3 regions of the Streptomyces sp. NPDC001922 genome follow, and region 2 is predicted to be linked to each of the others. Evidence: riboswitches for the same ligand, from Rfam matches in the RefSeq annotation. Region 2 holds a riboswitch; each other region holds the start of a gene.
The links. Region 2 has a riboswitch for glycine ahead of cycA (D-serine/D-alanine/glycine transporter). Riboswitches for the same ligand answer to the same signal wherever they lie in the genome.
Positions count from the first base shown of each region.

Region 1 (6,638 bases), on a different contig from region 2:
GCGGCGGCCGGCATCACCTACCGCCAGCTGGACTACTGGGCGCGCACCGGGCTCGTCGAGCCGAGCGTGCGGCCCGCCTACGGCTCCGGCACCCAGCGGTTGTACAGCTTCCGGGACGTCGTCGTCCTGAAGATCGTGAAGCGTTTCCTGGACACCGGCGTCTCGCTGCAGAACATCCGCGCCGCCGTCCAGCACCTGCGGGCCCGTGAGCGGTCCGATCTCGCGCAGATGACGCTGATGAGCGATGGCGCGACGGTCTACGAGTGCTCGTCCCCGGACGAGGTCGTGGACCTGCTCCAGGGCGGTCAGGGCATCTTCGGCATCGCCGTGGGGGTGGTGTGGCGGGACGTGGAGAGCGCCCTGTCCCAGCTCCACGGAGAGCGGATCGACACCGGCGAGACCCTGATCGGGCACAACCCCGCGGACGAGCTCGCCCGCCGCCGGAACCGCGCCGGCTGATCCCGCGGACGCGCCGCGCCGCCCGCCCGTGGGCCGTTGTCAGTGCCGTACGGCAGCATCAGGGGTGTGAGAGGCGCACCGACCATCCTCCATCTCGACATGGATGCCTTCTACGCCGCGGTCGAACAGGCGGCGAAGCCGAGCCTGCGCGGGAAGCCGGTGGTCGTCGGCGGGCTCGGGCCGCGGGGTGTGGTCGCCACCGCGTCCTACGAGGCGCGGGTCTTCGGGGTGCACTCGGCCATGGCGACGGCCCAGGCCCGGCGGCTCTGCCCGAACGCGGCCTATCTGACGCCGCGCTTCTCGCTGTACCGCCAGGTCAGCGACGCCGTCATGGAGCTGCTGCACGGCCTCTCGCCCCTGGTGGAGCCCCTCAGCCTGGACGAGGCGTTCGTCGACCTGGAGGCGGAGGGGGCGGCGGACTCGGAGGCCTCCGCGCGGGCCGTGGGCGAGCGGCTGCGGGCCGACATCAGGGCCGCCACCGGGCTAAGCGGCTCGGTGGGCCTGGCGGGGTCCAAGATGCTGGCCAAGATCGCCTCCGAGCAGGCCAAGCCGGACGGACTGACACTGATAGCCCCGGGCACCGAACGCGAACTGCTGGCACCGCTGACGGTGCGTACCCTGCCGGGCGTCGGCCCGGCCACTGCCGAACACCTGCGCCGGTCCGGCATCCACACGGTCGGGGAGATCGTGGAAGCCGGTGAGGAGGAGATGGTGCGGCTGCTGGGGCGGGCGCACGGCAGCTCGCTCCACACGATGGCGAGCGGGCGGGACGACCGTCCCGTGATCGCCGAGCGGGACGCCAAGTCCGTGTCCGTCGAGGACACCTTCGACGTCGACCTCCACGACCGGGCACAGGTGAGGGCCGAGGTGGTGCGCCTGGCGGAGCGCTGTGTGCAGCGGCTGCGCGCGGCCGGGCGGTCCGGCCGCACGGTCGTCCTCAAGGTGCGGCGGTACGACTTCTCCACGCTGACCCGGTCCGAGACCCAGCGCGGCCCCACCGACGACCCCGCGGTCATCCGGGACGCCGCCGCGCGGCTCCTGGAGCTCGTGGACACCACCGGGGGCGTGCGGCTGCTGGGTGTCGGGGTCACGGGGCTGGCCGACTTCACGCAGGAGGACCTGTTCGCCCAGGCAGCCACGGCCGAGGCCGCCGCTGCGCTGGAGGCGGCCGCGGCCGCCGCGGACGCGGAGCGGGCCGAGGAGTCGCCGACGGGGCCCGCCCCGGTGGCACCGGAGGCCGGGGAGACCGCGGTGGAGCAGACGCGTCGCTGGGCGCCGGGGCACGATGTGCGCCATGCGGAGCTGGGGCCCGGCTGGGTGCAGGGCAGCGGCGTGGGCCGGGTCACCGTGCGGTTCGAACAGCCCTGGTCGGCGCCCGGCCGGGTGCGGACCTTCCCGGTCGACGACCCGGCCCTGGAGCCGTCCGAGCCACTGCCGCTGAAGCCCGGCGGCCCGGGGGAGACCGGTGCCGGGGAGGGCCGGCCGGAGGCGACCGGTGCGGGCGGTCAGTCGTCGTTGCCCGCCAGCCGCCCGAAGTCCTGATCGTCGGGGTCGGGCCCGTCCTCCGGGGACGTGGCGTCGAGCCCGTAGTGGTGGTAGAGCTGCAGCTCCTGCTCCGGCGAGAGGTGGCGGCCGACGCCGAAGTCGGGTGCGCGCTTGATCAGCGCGCGGCGGTAGGGGACGCGCAGGGTGTCGTCGACGATCTCGCTGGGCTCCAGCGGGACGAAGGCGTCACGCCCGAACAGGCCGGTGCGCACCGCGGCCCATTCCGGGAGGCCGGTCGCGTCGTCCAGATACACCTCGTCCACGGTGCCGATTTTCGCTCCGTCGAGGTCGAATGCCTTGCGGCCGATCAGGCTCCGCGGATCGATATCGGTCTGCACGGTCCCTCCCGCTGTTCGCAGATCCTCTACGAGAACTACGAAAGGGCACATTCCGCCCCTCGGCCACTCGAGCGACCGGCCCTGAGAGCCACTGGTACGCTGGCAAATGGCTGCAGACCCCGTGCGGGAGAGTCCTCCAGCAGCAATAGGAGGCGCCGAAGGAGCAAATCCTCCCCGGAATCTCTCAGGCACACGTACCGCACGGACGAGGTCACTCTGGAAAGCAGGGCGGGCATCGGCCGTGTATTGCGCCGGAACCCCTCCTCACCGACGGTGAAAACCGGACCGCCCCGGCGGACCGGTGAAGCTCTCAGGTCGAGATGACAGAGGGGGAGGCCGTCCGGGCACCCGTGCCGTGGTGCCCCTCGCAGGTCGCGTCGACCAGGAGGCCTCCGCAGATGACCGCCGATCGCATCCCACTCTCCCAGCTGGAACGTGGCACTCCCTTCGAGCAGCGCCACATCGGACCCGACAGCGCGGCGCAGGCGAAGATGCTCGCCCAGGTGGGCTACGGCTCCCTGGACGAGCTCACCGCCGCCGCCGTCCCCGACGTGATCAAGAACGCCGGGGAGCTGGACCTGCCGGACGCCCGCACCGAGGCGGAGGTCCTCGCCGAGCTGCGCGGCCTCGCCGAGCGCAACGAGGTGCTGGCGCCGATGATCGGTCTCGGCTACCACGGCACCTTCACCCCGCCGGTGATCCTCCGCAACGTGATGGAGAACCCCGCCTGGTACACGGCGTACACGCCGTACCAGCCGGAGATCTCGCAGGGCCGCCTCGAGGCGCTGCTGAACTTCCAGACCGTCGTCGCGGACCTGACCGGGCTCCCCACCTCGGGCGCCTCGCTGCTCGACGAGGGCACCGCCGCCGCCGAGGCCATGGCGCTGTCCCGCCGGGTCGGCAAGGTGAAGAACGGCGTCTTCCTCATCGACGCCGACTGCCTGCCGCAGACCATCGCCGTCATCGAGACCCGCGCCGAGCCGACGGGTGTCGAGGTCGTCGTCGCCAACCTCTCCGAGGGCATCCCGGCGGACGTCGCCGAGCGCGGTGTCTTCGGTGTGCTGCTCCAGTACCCGGGCGCTTCCGGGCAGGTGCGCGACCTGCGCCCGGTCATCGAGCGGGCCCATGAGCTGGGCGCGATCGTCACGGTCGCCGCCGACCTCCTCGCCCTCACCGTGCTCACCTCGCCCGGCGAGCTCGGCGCGGACATCGCGGTCGGCAACAGCCAGCGGTTCGGCGTTCCCATGGGCTTCGGCGGCCCGCACGCCGGCTTCATGGCGGTGCGCGACACGTTCGCCCGCAGCCTCCCCGGCCGACTGGTCGGGGTCTCCGTCGACGCCGACGGCACCAAGGCGTACCGGCTGGCGCTGCAGACCCGTGAGCAGCACATCCGCCGGGAGAAGGCGACGAGCAACATCTGCACCGCGCAGGTCCTGCTCGCCGTCATGGCCGGGCTGTACGCCGTCTACCACGGTCCGGACGGGCTCGCGGGCATCGCCCGCCGTACCCACCGCTACGCCACGCTGCTCGCGGCGGGCCTGCGGGCCGGGGGTGTGGAGATCGTGCACGGCGCGTACTTCGACACCGTGACCGCCCGGGTGCCGGGCCGCGCCGCCGAGGTCGTGGCCGCTGCCCGCAAGGCCGGGGTCAACCTGCGGCAGGTCGACGCCGACCTCGTCGGCATCGCCTGTGACGAGACCACCCTCCGTGACCAGGTGGCGGCCGTCTGGGGCGCCTTCGGCGTCGAGGCGGACATCGAGGCCCTGGACGCCACGGCGGAGGACACCCTCCCCGCGGCCCTGCTCCGCCGGGACGAGTACCTCACCCACCCGGTGTTCCACCAGCACCGCTCCGAGACCGCGATGCTGCGCTACCTGCGCCGCCTCTCCGACCGGGACTACGCGCTGGACCGCGGAATGATCCCGCTCGGCTCCTGCACCATGAAGCTCAACGCGACCACGGAGATGGAGCCGGTCACCTGGCCGCAGTTCGGGGCGCTGCACCCGTTCGCGCCGGTCGAGCAGGCCGGGGGCTATCTGACCCTCATCCGTGAGCTGGAGGAGCGGCTCGCCGAGGTCACCGGGTACGACAAGGTCTCCCTGCAGCCCAACGCGGGCTCCCAGGGCGAGCTGGCCGGTCTGCTGGCCGTCCGGGCGTACCACCGGGCCAACGGCGATGATCAGCGCACCGTCTGCCTGATCCCCTCCTCGGCGCACGGCACCAATGCCGCCAGCGCCGTGATGGCCGGGATGAAGGTCGTGGTCGTCAAGACCCGCGAGGACGGCGACGTCGACGTCGAGGACCTGCACGCCAAGATCGAGAAGCACGGCGACGAGCTCGCGGTGCTGATGGTGACCTACCCGTCGACGCACGGCGTGTTCGAGGAGCACATCACCGACATCTGCGCGGCCGTGCACGACGCGGGCGGCCAGGTCTACGTGGACGGCGCCAACCTCAACGCGCTGGTGGGCCTCGCCAAGCCGGGCCGGTTCGGCTCGGACGTCTCGCACCTGAACCTGCACAAGACGTTCTGCATCCCGCACGGCGGCGGCGGTCCGGGCGTCGGCCCGGTCGGCGTGCGCGCGCATCTGGCGCCGTACCTGCCGAACCACCCGCTCCAGCCGGCCGCCGGACCGGAGACCGGGGTCGGCCCGATCTCCGCCGCGCCGTGGGGCTCCGCCGGAATCCTGCCGATCTCCTGGGCGTACGTCCGGCTGATGGGTGCCGAGGGGCTGCGGCGGGCCACTCAGGTGGCGGTGCTCGGTGCCAACTACATCGCCAAGCGGCTGGAGCCGCACTACCCGGTGCTCTACACCGGTCCGCACGGCCTGGTCGCCCACGAGTGCATCGTGGACCTGCGCCCGCTGACCAAGGCGACCGGGGTCACCGTCGACGACGTCGCCAAGCGGCTCATCGACTACGGCTTCCACGCGCCGACCATGTCGTTCCCGGTGGCCGGGACGCTGATGATCGAGCCGACGGAGAGCGAGGACCTCGTCGAGCTGGACCGCTTCTGCGAGGCGATGATCGCGATCCGCGCGGAGATCGAGCGGGTCGGCTCCGGCGAGTGGCCGGCGGACGACAACCCGCTGCGCAATGCCCCGCACCCGGCGTCCACGCTGGGCGGGGAGTGGGAGCGTCCGTACAGCCGGGAGACGGCGGTCTTCCCGGAGGGTGTCTCGGCGGCGGACAAGTACTGGCCGCCGGTGCGGCGGATCGACGGCGCCTTCGGCGACCGGAACCTGGTCTGCTCGTGCCCGCCGCTGGACGAGTACGACCAGTGAGGCGCTGAACCCCGGGGACGGCTGCCCTGAGAAGGGGCCGTGCCTCGACGGGACTGTGCCGGGGCCGGTTCGGCGGTGAGCGCCGGGCCGGCCCCTTGGTGTCCCCGGAGCGGTGTCCTGGGAGTGGTGCGGGTGGAGCGGTGACGGTGGTGTGCCGGGACCGGTGAAGGTCAGGCGGCCGTCGCCACCCGCCCCGTGCCGAGCGGCCGGCGCGGGCCGATGATCCGGCCGTCCGGCAGCAGCTCGCCCGTGTCCTCGAAGAGCAGGACGCCATTGCACAGCAGGCTCCAGCCCTGCTCCGGGTGGTGCGCCACGGGATGGGCGGCCTCCCGGTCGGCGGAGTCGGCGGTCGGGCAGGGAGGCTGGTGCTGGCACATGGTCGGGATCTTTCGCTGAGATGGGGCGGGTGTCCTGCGGCTCGGAGCAGAGTTCATGGTGCCGTCCCCCGTATCGGATCGGTCGGTCCCAGTGTTGCCCCACGCGTGGAATTCCGCAGGGATTTCCCGGGAGCTGTCGTCACTGCTTGATGACGCGTCACTCGTGCGGACGGTTCACCGCAACGGGACCGTCACTTCGGGTGGTTGAGGAATGGCCGGAGTGGGCCATGGCCCGCTCCCGGGCAGGGGAGCGCCCCGCGGCCCCCGGGCCGCGGGGCGCACACATGCCGTGCGTCCCGGAGCGGTCAGGCCGGCGTGCCCATGCCCATCAACGGGGTCGGCGCGACCCGGAGGGTGAGCACCGGCAGCAGATCGGCGACCCGGTGTGCGCGATGCGCCGCGATGCCCGGAGGGGCCGGCGCGAGCGGCACCAGAAGGTCACTCGGCGCGGGACGGCCCTTGGTGGCGTCCGCGCCGGCGTCCCCGTGCAGCCACAGCGTGAGCATGTAGAGCTCCGGCACGGAGAGCAGGCGCGGCTGGTACGGCGCGGTCAGTGCCTCCGCCTGCCGCAGCGCCAGTTCCGTGGAGGCCACGTACGGGCCCTCGAAGAAATGGGAGAACGCCCAGCCGTCCGG
Region 1 covers NZ_JBIASV010000007.1:8,698-15,335, forward strand. Annotated here, with positions in the region: gene ACFYYR_RS13855 (MerR family transcriptional regulator) at 1-459, shown strand, start outside; gene ACFYYR_RS13860 (DNA polymerase IV) at 526-2,001, shown strand; gene ACFYYR_RS13865 (PRC-barrel domain-containing protein) at 1,965-2,342, opposite strand; glycine riboswitch at 2,457-2,552, shown strand; gene gcvP (aminomethyl-transferring glycine dehydrogenase) at 2,741-5,626, shown strand; gene ACFYYR_RS13875 (DUF5999 family protein) at 5,797-6,003, opposite strand; gene ACFYYR_RS13880 (hypothetical protein) at 6,309-6,638, opposite strand, start outside.
Region 1: another riboswitch for glycine. It lies ahead of gcvP (aminomethyl-transferring glycine dehydrogenase); the one in region 2 lies ahead of cycA (D-serine/D-alanine/glycine transporter).

Region 2 (6,638 bases):
CGGGGCCGGACACCTCGACCTCTCCCAGCTGGGTGAGGTCGAAGAGGCCGGCGGTGGTCCGTACGGCGAGGTGCTCGGCGCGCTCGGAGGTGTAGCGCAGGGGCATGGACCAGCCGGCGCAGTCGGTGAATGTCGCACCGAGTTCCGCGTGGAGGGCGTGCAGGGGTGTCTTCTTCGACATGGTGGTTCCTCTTCGGACCGTGACCGGCCGGGACGGGACGGGACCGTGACCGGTCGGGACGAGATTCGGACCGTGACCGGCCGGTTCAGGACTCGGGCGGTGACCGTCAGGACGCGAACGCTTCGGGAGGCGGGCAGGAGCAGACCAGGTTGCGGTCGCCGTGCGCCTGGTCGACCCGGCCGACCGGCGGCCAGTACTTGTCGGACGTGACGCCCGCCGGGAAGGCGGCCCGCTCGCGCGAGTAGGCGCGGGTCCACTCGCCGGCGATCGCGGCGGCGGTGTGCGGCGCCTGCCGCAGCGGGCTGTCCTCCAGGGACCAGACCCCCTGGTCCACCAGGTCGATCTCCGCGCGGATGGCGATCATCGCCTCGCAGAAGCGGTCCAGTTCGGCGAGGGTTTCGCTCTCCGTCGGCTCGACCATCAGCGTGCCGGGGACCGGGAAGCTCATCGTCGGCGCGTGGAAGCCGTGGTCGATGAGCCGCTTGGCGATGTCGTCGACCGTGACCCCCGTGGCGGCGGTGAGGGGGCGCACATCGAGGATGCACTCGTGCGCGACGAGGCCCGACTCCCCGGCGTAGAGCACGGGGAAGTGCGGCGCGAGGCGGCGGGCCACGTAGTTGGCGCTCAGCACGGCCGTCCGGGTGGCCTCGGTCAGCCCCTCCGCGCCCATCATCCGGATGTAGGCCCACGGGATCGGCAGGATGCCGGCGCTGCCGAACGGTGCGGCGCTCACCGCCCCGATCCCGTCGCGGCGCCCGGTGTCGGGGTGCAGCGGGTGGGTGGGCAGGTGCGGCGCGAGGTGTGCGGCCACCGCGACCGGGCCGACCCCCGGCCCGCCGCCACCGTGCGGGATGCAGAACGTCTTGTGCAGATTGAGGTGGGACACATCGCCACCGAAATCGCCGGGCCTGGCGACGCCGAGCAGCGCGTTGAGGTTGGCGCCGTCGACGTAGACCTGTCCGCCGTGCGCGTGCACCAGTTCGCAGAGCCGGGTGATGCCGTCCTCGTAGACGCCGTGCGTGGAGGGGTAAGTGACCATGATGGCGGCCAGGTCGTCGGAGTGCTGCGCGCACTTCGCCGCGAGGTCGTCGAGATCGACCGTGCCGTCGGGCCGCGACGCCACCACGACGACGCGCATCCCGGCCATGGCGGCTGAAGCGGCGTTGGTGCCGTGTGCGCTGGCCGGGATCAGGCACACATCGCGCCCGGCCCGGCCGTTGGCCTCGTGGTAGCGGCGGATCGCCAGCAGGCCGGCGAGCTCGCCCTGCGAGCCGGCGTTGGGCTGGACGGAGACCTTGGCGTACCCGGTGACCTCGGCCAGCCAGGTCTCCAGCTGTTCGACCAGGGCCAGGTACCCGGCGGCGTCGGTGAGGGGTGCGAAGGGGTGCAGGTCGGCGAAGCCCGGCCAACTGATGGGCTCCATCTCCGTGGTCGCGTTGAGCTTCATCGTGCAGGACCCGAGCGGGATCATCCCGCGGTCCAGCGCGACGTCACGGTCGGAGAGCTTCCGCAGATAGCGCAGCATCGCGGTCTCCGAGCGGTGCCGGTGGAAGACCGGGTGGGTGAGGAAGGGGGATGTGCGCCGCAGGTCCTCCGGAAGCGCCGTCGGAGCGTCGGCCACCGGCCCGTCCGCCTCGTCCCCCACCGCGCCGAAGGCGGCGAGTACGTGCCGGACATGGTCGCGCGAGGTGACCTCGGAGCAGGAGACGCCGACGTGGTCGCCGTCCACCAGCCGCAGGAGCAGCCCCTGGTCGTGCGCCGCCGCGACGATCTCCTCGGCGCGGCCGGGGACCCGCACGAGCAGGGTGTCGAAGAACTCCCGGTGCACCACCGTGATCCGGCTGTCCCGCAGACCCGCGGCGATGCGCGTGGCGTGCCGGTGCGTCCGTCGGGCGATCGCGGTCAGGCCGTCGGGGCCGTGGTACACGGCGTACATCGAGGCGACCACGGCGAGCAGGACCTGCGCCGTGCAGATGTTGGAGGTCGCCCTGTCGCGGCGGATGTGCTGCTCACGGGTCTGCAGCGCCAAGCGGTACGCCGGCCGGCCGGCGCTGTCCACCGAGACGCCCACGAGCCGGCCGGGCAGGTGGCGTTCGAGCCCTTCGCGGACCGCGATGTAGCCAGCGTGCGGCCCGCCGTAGAACAGCGGGACACCGAACCGCTGGGACGAGCCCACGACGATGTCGGCGCCGTACTCACCCGGCGGCACGAGCAGCGTGAGCGCCAGCAGGTCGGCGGCCACCGTGACCAGCGCCCCGCGCTCCCGCGCCGCGGCGGTCACCCGGCGCAGGTCGCGGACGGCTCCCGAGCAGCCGGGGTAGGACAGCACCACTCCGAAGAAGTCGTCCTCCGGCAGCGGTTCGGTGACGTCGATCCCGACGACCTCGACGCCGACCGCGGCGGCACGCGTGCGCAGGACGTCGAGGGTCTGCGGCAGGGTGTCGCGGTCGACCAGGACGCGCGGGCGGCCCTTGCCGGCGACGCGGCGCATGACCGTGACGGCCTCGGCGACCGCCGTGCCCTCGTCGAGCAGCGACGCGTTGGCGGTCGGCAGTCCGGTGAGGTCTCCGACCACGGTCTGGAAGTTGATCAGTGCTTCGAGCCGGCCCTGGCTGATCTCCGGCTGGTAGGGCGTGTAGGCGGTGTACCACGACGGGTCCTCCAGCACGTTGCGCCGGATCACCGCGGGTGTGGTGGTCGCGTGGTACCCCAGTCCGTTCATCGGGACGGCCACGGTGTTCCGGCCCGCGAGCTCCTGCAGTTCGGAGCGGGCCTCGTCCTCGGTGGCGGCTGGGGGCAGGTTCAGGTCGGTCGTGCTCCGGATGCCGCTCGGGACAGCGGCGTCGATGAGGGCGGCGAGCGTCGGGTAGCCGACTTCGGCCAGCATCTTGGTGCGGTCGGCGTCGTCGACACCGATGTGACGGGTGACGAACGCACCCGACGCGGAGGGCTCGGGAAAGGTCATGGTGGGAGGCTCCCTGTGGGGGCACCGCGATCGCGGTGCCGTGGACGGGCGGCCTCCCCGCTCTGTCATCGGTACCTGAGAGCTTCACCACCGGGTCCGGCGGTTTGCACCGTGGGCGCAGGACATGGCGTCCTGTCTTTCCAGAGTCGCCTCGCCGAAGCGGTAGTTGGGCCTGAGAGATTCTGGGGAGAGTTGCTCCTTCGGCGCCCCGCCAGGGTGGGCGAGGGCTCTCCCGCTTCGGTTCGAACAGCGCGATGTGGAGTTGTGCGCCCGGCGGTGAGGCCGGGAGGATGGCGGCGTCGGGGCGGTCAGCGCCCTGACGGCCCTGGTGACGGCCGGGTCACACCGGCCGTCGGACGGGCCCCACGGACAAGCTGGACCGGGCCGACGACGGCGTGCACGGTCAGGGGCGGGACCGGGCCGGACGCCACGGCCGCGGCAGTGACGCAGGTGATCCGGGTGTGGTCGTCGGCCGGAGCGGCGACAGGGATACGGCAGCCATGGAGACGTCCTCGGGTCGAGCACGGGCAGGAGCCCGTGCGGCGAGTGAGCCTCCCCCTCTGTCATGGGCCTGAGAGCTTCGCCGCGGGGATGTCCGCGGCTTGCACCGTGGGCGAGGCGCGTGAACGCCTGCTTTCCAGAGTCCGCCTCCGCCACGCGGTATCGAGGCCTGAGAGTTTCCGGGGAGGATTTGCTCCTTCGGCGCCACGTCATCGGATGACGTGAGCTCTCCCGCGCAGAATCGTCAGCGGTGTATGTGGTTGTCGGGTCTTTCCGGAGGCAACGTACGGGCACCGGAACACCGCCGTCAAGAGTCTGCTCGGTGGACGCGGCCGGTCACGGGACCGGCTCAGGATGTGCGCCCTGAGCTGCACAAACGCTGCTCGGCACGGGCGAGCGCCGGGCTACTCGGAAGTAGTGTCCAGCGTTCGGCCGGACCCTTGACCGGTCGCCGACGGGGACCTAGCCTCACCGCACATCGCCGTTCACCCCGGAGCGGGAGAGCACTGGATCAGCCAGATCCGGTCGCCGAAGGAGCAACACCTCCCCGGAATCTCTCAGGCATCCCTACCGCCCGGTCAGGCAACTCTGGAAAGCAGGCGCCGACGCGCCTCGCCGACGGTGCAAGCCGCGCTCAGCGCGGCGAAGCTCTCAGGCTCATGACAGAGGGGGAGGCTCACTCGGCCGCACGGGCCCCTGCCCGTGCTCGACTTTCGAGGAGCCCCTGATGGCTCTCCCGCCGCCTCTCCCCTGACCACCGCCCACCTGCCGGTTTCCGGGCTGATCGTCGGCCTGCTCCGTGGGCCGGTTCAGCCTCTGCGGGCCCGTTCCGCATCTGTGGCCCGTTCAGCGCACCGACACCGTTCCGGTCGGCTGCCGCAGGTCCGCGCGCAGCCCCACCCTGCCCGCTCGCCCCACCCTGTGGGCGCGTGGCCATGCTCCGAGACACCCCCTGCCCCGTGCCCGTACGGGGTGTGAGTTCCGCGAGGTTTGCCCATGCCTGACAGCAGTGACACCGGCTCGACCACCGGGCCGGCCCGGCCGGCAGCCGGACCGACGCCCTCGCCCGAGGGCGAACAGCACCTCTCCCGCCAACTGTCCAACCGGCACATCCAGCTCATCGCCATCGGCGGTGCGATCGGAACCGGCCTGTTCATGGGGTCGGGCAAGACGATCTCGCTGGCCGGCCCCTCGGTGATCTTCGTCTACATGATCATCGGCGTGATGCTCTTCTTCGTGATGCGGGCGATGGGCGAGCTGCTGCTCTCCAACCTGCGCTACAAGTCCTTCGCCGACTTCGCGGCCGACCTGCTGGGGCCGTGGGCGGGCTTCTTCACCGGCTGGACGTACTGGTTCTGCTGGATCGTCACCGGCATCGCCGACGTCATCGCCATCTCCGGGTATGTGTCCTACTGGTGGCACGACCTGGCGCTGTGGATACCGGCCCTGGCCGCCGTCATCCTGCTGATCGCCCTGAACCTTCCCACCGTGAAGGCGTTCGGCGAGACCGAGTTCTGGTTCGCGCTGATCAAGATCGTCGCGATCCTGGCGCTGATCGTCGTCGGGCTGGTCATGGTGTTCGGTCACTTCCAGGCTCCCGGCGGTGCCGCGGCAAGCTTCTCCAACCTCTGGAACGACGGCGGGTTCTTCCCCACCGGTCCCATGGGGTTCGTCGCGGGATTCCAGATCGCGACGTTCGCCTTCGTCGGCATCGAGCTGGTCGGCACCACCGCGGCCGAGGCGGAGAACCCGGAACGGAACCTGCCCAAGGCGATCAACTCGATTCCGGTGCGCGTGATGCTGTTCTACGTCGTCGCGCTGATCGTGATCATCTCGGTCACGCCCTGGCGCGAGATCAGCGCGGACCGCAGTCCGTTCGTCGTGATGTTCACCCTCGCCGGGCTGGGGATCGCCGCGTCGGTCATCAACTTCGTGGTGCTGACCTCGGCCGCGTCGTCCGCGAACTCGGGCATCTACTCCACCTCGCGGATGGTGTACGGGCTGGCCCGGGAGGGCGACGCCCCGGCGCGCTTCGGCCGGCTCACCGCCAGGAAGGTACCGGCCAACGCCCTGTTCCTCTCCGGAGTGTTCCTGCTCGCCGGTGTGGTCATGGTCGCCATGGACGACTCGATCATCGAGGCGTTCACCCTGGTGACCACCGTGTCCGCCGTGCTGTTCATCTTCGTCTGGTCGATCATCCTGATCAGCTACCTCGTGTACCGCAGGCGCCGTCCGCACCTGCACGAGGCGTCGGCGTTCAGGATGCCCGGCGGCATCGCCATGTGCTACGTCGTGCTCGCGTTCTTCGTGTTCCTCATCTGGGCGCTGACCCAGGAAGCCGACACGCTGCGGGCCCTGCTGGTGACACCGGTCTGGTTCGTCGTCCTCGGCATCGCGTGGGCGGGGATCCGCCGCCGCCCGGACCATGCGGCCCGTGCGGCGGCCTTCCGCTCCGAACTCCACGGTGCGCGGGAGGAGTGATACGGCCACCGGATCCGTCGACCGGCACCGACCGCGAGCGCTGCTCCCAGCAGAGGGGAACGGCGCTCGCGGTCGGTGCCGGTCGGAACGGCCCGCTCTCGGTGTGGTTGCCACTGCACGGCCCGCGCCGCCCGGCGGAGCCGGTGGCTCCGCCGGGCGGCGCGACGGTCACTGCGCGGTCGGCTCGGCGCAGATCCGCTGGAGTTCCCCGGCGGCCCACCGCACGGACTTGTCGTCGTCCTCCAGCAGCGGCAGCAGGACGGGCAGCGCCTCCTGAACCGCCTCGCGCTGCGCCCGGCCCCGGTCGCCCCGGGCGTCCGGGAGGTCGGCGATATCGGGCTCGTCAAGGACTCCCCGGTGTGATGCTTCCGACTCGGCGTCCGGGACACCTCCGCGACAACCCCGGTAACCGCCCGAGCCGTTGGGAGGCTTGGCCGCACCGCCCCGGAACGGTCTGCGGGGCACCCCGCGCAGGAGTCAGCAGCTGTGCGGGAACGGTGAGCCGGCAGG
Region 2 covers NZ_JBIASV010000018.1:78,322-84,959, forward strand. Annotated here, with positions in the region: gene gcvT (glycine cleavage system aminomethyltransferase GcvT) at 1-181, opposite strand, end outside; gene gcvP (aminomethyl-transferring glycine dehydrogenase) at 288-3,146, opposite strand; glycine riboswitch at 3,297-3,391, opposite strand; glycine riboswitch at 3,795-3,891, opposite strand; glycine riboswitch at 4,134-4,230, shown strand; glycine riboswitch at 4,231-4,320, shown strand; gene cycA (D-serine/D-alanine/glycine transporter) at 4,644-6,128, shown strand; gene ACFYYR_RS29265 (HEAT repeat domain-containing protein) at 6,297-6,593, opposite strand.

Region 3 (6,638 bases), on a different contig from region 2:
TGGATGAGGGCCTCGACGTAGGCGGACATGCCGCGTTTGCCGGTACGTGCCTTGAGCGCTGCGATGGTGCCCTCATGCAGGGAAACGGAGACCGGGCGGATCGGACCTTCACCGGGAGCCGGGGAGGTAGTCATGCGACCAGTTTAGCAAGACTCTTGTTATTTCGCTGGGATGAATCTGCCCTTTGACGCCGCTCGGACGGCGGTGGTCCGGCGTGCGGTGACTGCCGCGAACCTCCAGGTCAGACGCTCGTCTCGAGGGGATTTCCCCGGGGACTTTTCGGGAACTTCAAGCCTGTCCCAGGGACATTCCGGGGACCTCCTGCCACGTATGCAGGGCAGGCCCCGACAGCGCTGAAATCCGCCAACGCGCTGTCAGGGCCTCTTCCCTCAGCACTCGATGACGTTCACCGCGAGTCCGCCCCGCGCCGTCTCCTTGTACTTGACCTTCATGTCCGCGCCCGTGTCCTTCATGGTCTTGATGACCTTGTCGAGGGAGACGTGGTGCCGGCCGTCGCCGCGCAGCGCCATCCGGGCCGCCGTGACGGCCTTGACCGCCGCCATGCCGTTCCGCTCGATGCACGGGATCTGCACCAGGCCGCCCACCGGGTCGCAGGTCAGGCCGAGGTTGTGCTCCATGCCGATCTCGGCGGCGTTCTCCACCTGCTCGGTGCTGCCGCCCATGACCTCCGCCAGGCCGCCGGCCGCCATCGAGCAGGCCGAGCCGACCTCGCCCTGGCAGCCGACCTCGGCGCCGGAGATGGAGGCGTTCTCCTTGAAGAGCATGCCGATGGCGCCCGCGGCGAGGAGGAAGCGGATGATGCCTTCCTCGTCGGCGCCCGGCACGAAGTTCGCGTAGTAGTGCAGCACCGCGGGGATGATCCCGGCCGCGCCGTTGGTGGGGGCGGTGACGACCCGGCCGCCGGCCGCGTTCTCCTCGTTCACGGCCATCGCGTAGAGGGTGATCCACTCCATGGCGCGGGCCGTGGCGTCGCCCTCGGCGCGCAGCTGGCGGGCGGAGTTCGCCGCCCGGCGGCGGACCTTCAGACCGCCCGGCAGGATGCCCTCCCGCGTCATGCCGCGGGTGACGCACGCCTGCATGACCTGCCAGATCTCCAGCAGGCCCGCGCGGATCTCCTCCTCGGTGCGCCAGGCCTTCTCGTTCTCCAGCATCAGCGCCGAGATCGACAGGCCGGTCTCCTGGGAGATCCGCAGCAGCTCGTCACCGGTGCGGAACGGGTACTTCAGCACCGTGTCGTCGAGCTTGATCCGGTCCTCGCCGACGGCGTCCTCGTCGACGACGAAGCCGCCGCCCACCGAGTAGTACGTCTTCTCCAGCAGCGGTGCGCCGGTCTCGTCGTAGGCGTAGAGGGTCATGCCGTTGGCGTGGTACGGCAGGGAGCGGCGGCGGTGCAGGACGAGCTGCGAGGACTCGTCGAAGTCGATCTCGTGCGCCTCGCCGATCTCCGCGCCGAGCAGGCGCAGGCGCTTGGTGCCGCGTATGCGTTCGACCTCGTCGTCGGCGGTCTCGACGTCGACGGTGCGGGGGGAGTGGCCCTCCAGGCCCAGCAGGACGGCCTTGGGGGTGCCGTGGCCGTGGCCGGTGGCGCCGAGCGAGCCGAACAGCTCGGCCCGGACGGAGGCGGTCTGCGCCAGGAGACCGTCCCTCTTCAGGCGCCCGACGAAGATGCGGGCCGCGCGCATGGGGCCGACCGTGTGGGAACTGGACGGGCCGATGCCGATGGAGAAAAGGTCGAAGACGGAGATGGCCACGGTGGCGGACTCCCTTGTCTGTGCTCGTGGTACTGGCGGTGCGGGGCGGGGCACCCGCGTGCAGGATGCGGGTGCCCCGCCTCCGGCCGGTTACTTCTTCAGGCCGGGGTAGAGCGGGTGCTTCTCGGCCAGGGCCGTGACCCGGGCCTTCAGGGCGTCCGCGTCGTAGGACGGCTTCAGCGCCTCGGCGATGACGTCCGCGACCTCGGCGAAGTCCTCCGCCTGGAAGCCGCGGGTGGCCAGCGCGGGGGTGCCGATCCGCAGGCCCGAGGTGACCATCGGGGGCCGCGGGTCGTTCGGGATGGCGTTGCGGTTGACGGTGATGCCCACCTCGTGGAGGCGGTCCTCCGCCTGCTGCCCGTCCAGCTCGGAGTTACGCAGATCCACCAGGACCAGGTGGACGTCCGTGCCGCCGGACAGCACCGAGACACCGGCCTCGGTGACGTCGTCCTTGGTCAGGCGCTCGGCGAGGATCCGGGAGCCGTCCAGCGTGCGCTGCTGGCGCTCCTTGAAGTCCTCGGAGGCCGCGACCTTGAACGACACCGCCTTCGCCGCGATGACGTGCTCCAGCGGGCCGCCCTGCTGACCGGGGAAGACCGCGGAGTTGATCTTCTTGGCGAGGTCGGCGGTGCACAGGATCACGCCGCCGCGGGGGCCGCCCAGCGTCTTGTGGGTGGTCGTGGTCACGACGTGGGCGTGCGGCACCGGGCTCGGGTGCAGCCCCGCGGCCACCAGGCCCGCGAAGTGCGCCATGTCGACCATGAGGTACGCGCCGACCTCGTCGGCGATCCGCCGGAACGCCGCGAAGTCCAGCTGTCGCGGGTAGGCGGACCAGCCCGCGACGATCAGCTTCGGCCGGTGCTCCTTGGCGAGGCGCTCGACCTCGTCCATGTCGACCAGGTTGGTCTTCTCGTCGACGTGGTAGGCGGCCACGTTGTAGAGCTTGCCGGAGAAGTTGATCTTCATGCCGTGGGTCAGGTGCCCGCCGTGGGCGAGGTTCAGACCCAGGATGGTGTCACCGGGGGAGAGCAGGGCGAACATCGCCGCGGCGTTCGCCTGGGCGCCGGAGTGCGGCTGGACGTTGGCGTGCTCGGCCCCGAACAGCTCCTTGATCCGGTCGATCGCGAGCTGCTCGATCACATCGACGTGCTCGCAGCCGCCGTAGTAGCGGCGGCCCGGGTAGCCCTCGGCGTACTTGTTGGTCAGCACCGAGCCCTGCGCCTCGAGGACCGCGACCGGAGCGAAGTTCTCCGAGGCGATCATCTCGAGCGTGGACTGCTGGCGGTCGAGTTCGGCGTCGACGGCGGCGGCGACGTCCGGGTCGAGCTCGTGCAGGGACTGGTTGAGAAGCGACATCAGGATCCCAATCGGGCGACGGGTGGGCGGATCAGTTGCCGGTGAAGGCGGTGTACTCGTCGGCGGAGAGCAGATCCGCCGGCTCGTCACTGACCTTCACCTTGAACAGCCAGCCGCCCTCGAAGGGGGCGGAGTTCACCAGCGCGGGGTCGTCCACGACGTCCTGGTTGATCTCGGTGACCTCGCCGGTGACCGGGGAGTACAGATCGCTGACCGACTTGGTCGACTCCAGCTCACCGCAGGACTCGCCCGCGGTGACGGTGTCGCCGGCCTCCGGGAGCTGGACGTAGACGACGTCACCGAGCGCGTCGGCGGCGTGCGAGGTGATGCCAACGGTCGACACACCGTCCTCGGCGACGGTGAGCCACTCGTGCTCCTTGCTGTAGCGCAGCTGCTGGGGGTTGCTCATGACCTGATTCTCCTGGATGAGGGGGCGTGCTGTGGTGCCGGTCTTGACAGATGGGACGGCGGTGACGAGAGATACCCGACAACCGGTCGGCAGTGGGTGACCGGCCGGTGACAGGCGACGTCGGGGTCGCGCGGACGGGCCGCGACACCGGCGCGCCGCCGGCCGGGACGTCAGCGCTGCCGCTTGTAGAACGGCAGGGCGACGACCTCGTACGGCTCGTGGCTGCCGCGGATGTCCACCGCGACCCCCTCGGTGCCGGGCGCGGCGTACTCGGCGTCCACATAGGCGATGGCGACGGGCTTGCCCAGGGTGGGCGAGGGGGCACCCGAGGTGACCTCGCCGATCACGGTGCCGGAGCCGGCGGCCACCACCGGGTACCCGGCGCGCGGCACCCGGCGGCCCTCGGCGATCAGGCCGACCAGCTTGCGCGGCGGGGCCTCCTCGGCCCGCTTCGCCGCGGCCTCAAGCGCCTCACGGCCGACGAAGCGGCCGTCGTTGGTGGTCTTCTCGAACTTCACGACCCGGCCCAGCCCCGCGTCGAACGGGGTGGTGTCCGTGGTCAGCTCGTGCCCGTACAGCGGCATGCCCGCCTCCAGGCGCAGGGTGTCCCGGCAGGACAGGCCGCACGGCACCAGACCGGCGTCCTTGCCCGCCTCCGTCAGCGCCTGCCACAGCGCCTCGGCGTCACCGGGCGCCACGAACAGCTCGAAACCGTCCTCGCCGGTGTAGCCGGTCCGGGCGATCAGCGCGGACACGCCGGCCACGGTGCCGGGCAGCCCGGCGTAGTACTTCAGCCCGTCCAGGTCGGCGTCGGTCAGCGACTTCAGGATGCCGGGGGACTCCGGGCCCTGGACGGCCAGCAGGGCGTACGCCTCCCGGTCGTCCCGCACGGCGGCGCCCTCGAAGCCGGCCGCGCGCTCGGTCAGCGCGTCCAGCACGACCTGCGCGTTCGAGGCGTTGGCGACGACCATGAACTCCTCGTCGGCCAGCCGGTAGACGATCAGGTCGTCGAGGATGCCGCCCCGGTCGTCACAGATCATGGTGTAGCGGGCGCGGCCGGGGGCGAGCGCGGAGAGATTGCCGACCAGGGAGTAGTCCAGCAGCGCCCCGGCCTCCGGGCCGGTCAGGGTGATCTCACCCATGTGGGAGAGGTCGAAGAGTCCGGCGCGGGTCCGCACCGCCAGGTGCTCGTCGCGCTCGCTGCCGTAGCGCAGCGGCATGTCCCAGCCGGCGAAGTCGGTCATGGTGGCGCCGAGCCCGCGGTGCAGCGCATCGAGGGCGGTACGGCGTGGTGCATCGGTCATGTTCAGGCTCCCAAGCAAGGGTGGCGAGGCTCTGTCGACAACAACACAGCCTCCCCATCTGTCATCGGAACCTGAGAGGTTCGCCACGACCCGGCAGGCGGGTCACGGCTTGCACCTTGGGTGGGACCGCTCCACGGCGGCCCGCTTTTCAGATGTGCCTCGCCTGCGCGGTACGGGGCCTGAGAGATTCAAGGGAGGACTTGCTCCTTCGGCGCTCCGGCGCCCGGCGCACTGCCGGTCCGGAAACTCTCCCGCGCGGGTTACAAGCGGCCGGTATGGAGTTTGCGCGCACATCATTGCACGCCTGTGACACTTTCGGACCCTGCGGGCGGGGGATAAGGCGGTTGTATGGCATTACCTTTTCTTGAAACTCTGCGGCAGCCGCAGTGACCGGACCTGGGAGGACGATCACGGTGCAGAGCCACGGAACGTTTGCGACAGCCTCGGGGGCCGGGCTCGGCGCGGTGCCCCACCAGACGGGCCCGGGCGCCCCGGCCGCCCCGGGCGTCGTCCGCCCCGGCCGCCTGGCCGGTACCACGGAGCTGCGCGGGCGCCCGGCCGCCGCGCTGCGCTACCCCGCCGGGGACGTCCTGGTCGTCTCCGGACTGCCCGGCAGCGGCAAGAGCACCCTGATCCGGCGGGCGGCCGGCGCCCCGGAGCAGGGCGGGGCCCCGGTCCACCGGGTGGACTCGCAGGACACCCGGGACCGCTGGGAGCGCCGGATGCCCGCGCTGCTCCCGTACGCCGTCTACCGCCCCCTCGTCCGCCTGGCGCACTACGCCGGGCTGCGCCGCGCGCTGCGCTCCGGCGAGAGCGTCGTGGTGCACGACTGCGGCAGCCTCGCCTGGGTGCGCCGCTGGCTGGCCCGCGACGCCCGGCGCCGCGGCCGCTCCCTGCACCTCGCGCTGCTCGACGTGGAGCCGCGGGTCGCCCTGGAGGGGCAGGCCTCGCGCGGGCGCGGGGTCTCCGGGTACGCCTTCGCCCGGCACCGGCGCGCCGTGGGGCGGCTGGTCCGGGAGCTGGAGGCCGGGCGGCTGCCGGACGGCTGCGCCTCGGCCGTCCTGCTGGACCGCCGGGCCGCGACCACGCTCTCCGGCATCGGGTTCGACTGACCGGCACCGACGGCCACCGGCCGTCCGCGGCGGCCCCGGACGGTTCCGGAGCGCCCCCGTCCGGAGGATCCGGCCGCGCACGGCGGACGGGACGGCGCGGAATGGCGGAAAGGTCCGGCGCGTCCTGGAGGTTCCCGACAGAAATCCGGGTCCCCCCAGGGGAGCTCCCGGGGCCCGCAACCGCTAGGGTTCCTGTGCAGTTCGGACGAGACGTGGTGGGGCCCGATGAGCATGACGGAGCAGCACAGCTATACCTCGCTTCCCGACGGGGCGACCCCGGGCAGCGGATTCCCCGGCAATGCGCTCGAAGAGGCGCTCGCCGCCTCCGTGGGCGTGGCCGGCGCCGGACCCCGGCTGGTCGAGGTACTCGGCCGCAGCCATGTCTGGGTGCCGCTGCCCAACGGCGGCAGCCGGGAGAGCCGGGACCTGGACCTGCCCACCGTCGAGATCGACGGCGCCGCGTACGTCCCGGTGTTCAGCTCCGAGCAGCAGTTCCTCCAGGTCGTCGGCTCGCACGTCTCGTTCACCGTCGCGCCGGCCCGGGAGTTCGCCCGCGGCCTCCCGCCGCAGCTCGGCATCGCCGTCAACCCGGGCGGGGCCGTCGGGGTTCCGCTGCCGCCCGCCGCCGTCGCCGAGCTGTGCCGGACCGGCCGGACCGAGCTCGACGGGCCCGCCTCGGGCGGCC
Region 3 covers NZ_JBIASV010000006.1:246,315-252,952, reverse strand. Annotated here, with positions in the region: gene ACFYYR_RS13000 (hypothetical protein) at 1-134, opposite strand, end outside; gene ACFYYR_RS12995 (L-serine ammonia-lyase) at 390-1,772, opposite strand; gene glyA (serine hydroxymethyltransferase) at 1,863-3,128, opposite strand; gene gcvH (glycine cleavage system protein GcvH) at 3,160-3,537, opposite strand; gene gcvT (glycine cleavage system aminomethyltransferase GcvT) at 3,708-4,841, opposite strand; glycine riboswitch at 5,000-5,105, opposite strand; gene ACFYYR_RS12975 (AAA family ATPase) at 5,249-5,953, shown strand; gene ACFYYR_RS12970 (enhanced serine sensitivity protein SseB) at 6,185-6,638, shown strand, end outside.
Region 3: another riboswitch for glycine. It lies ahead of gcvT (glycine cleavage system aminomethyltransferase GcvT); the one in region 2 lies ahead of cycA (D-serine/D-alanine/glycine transporter).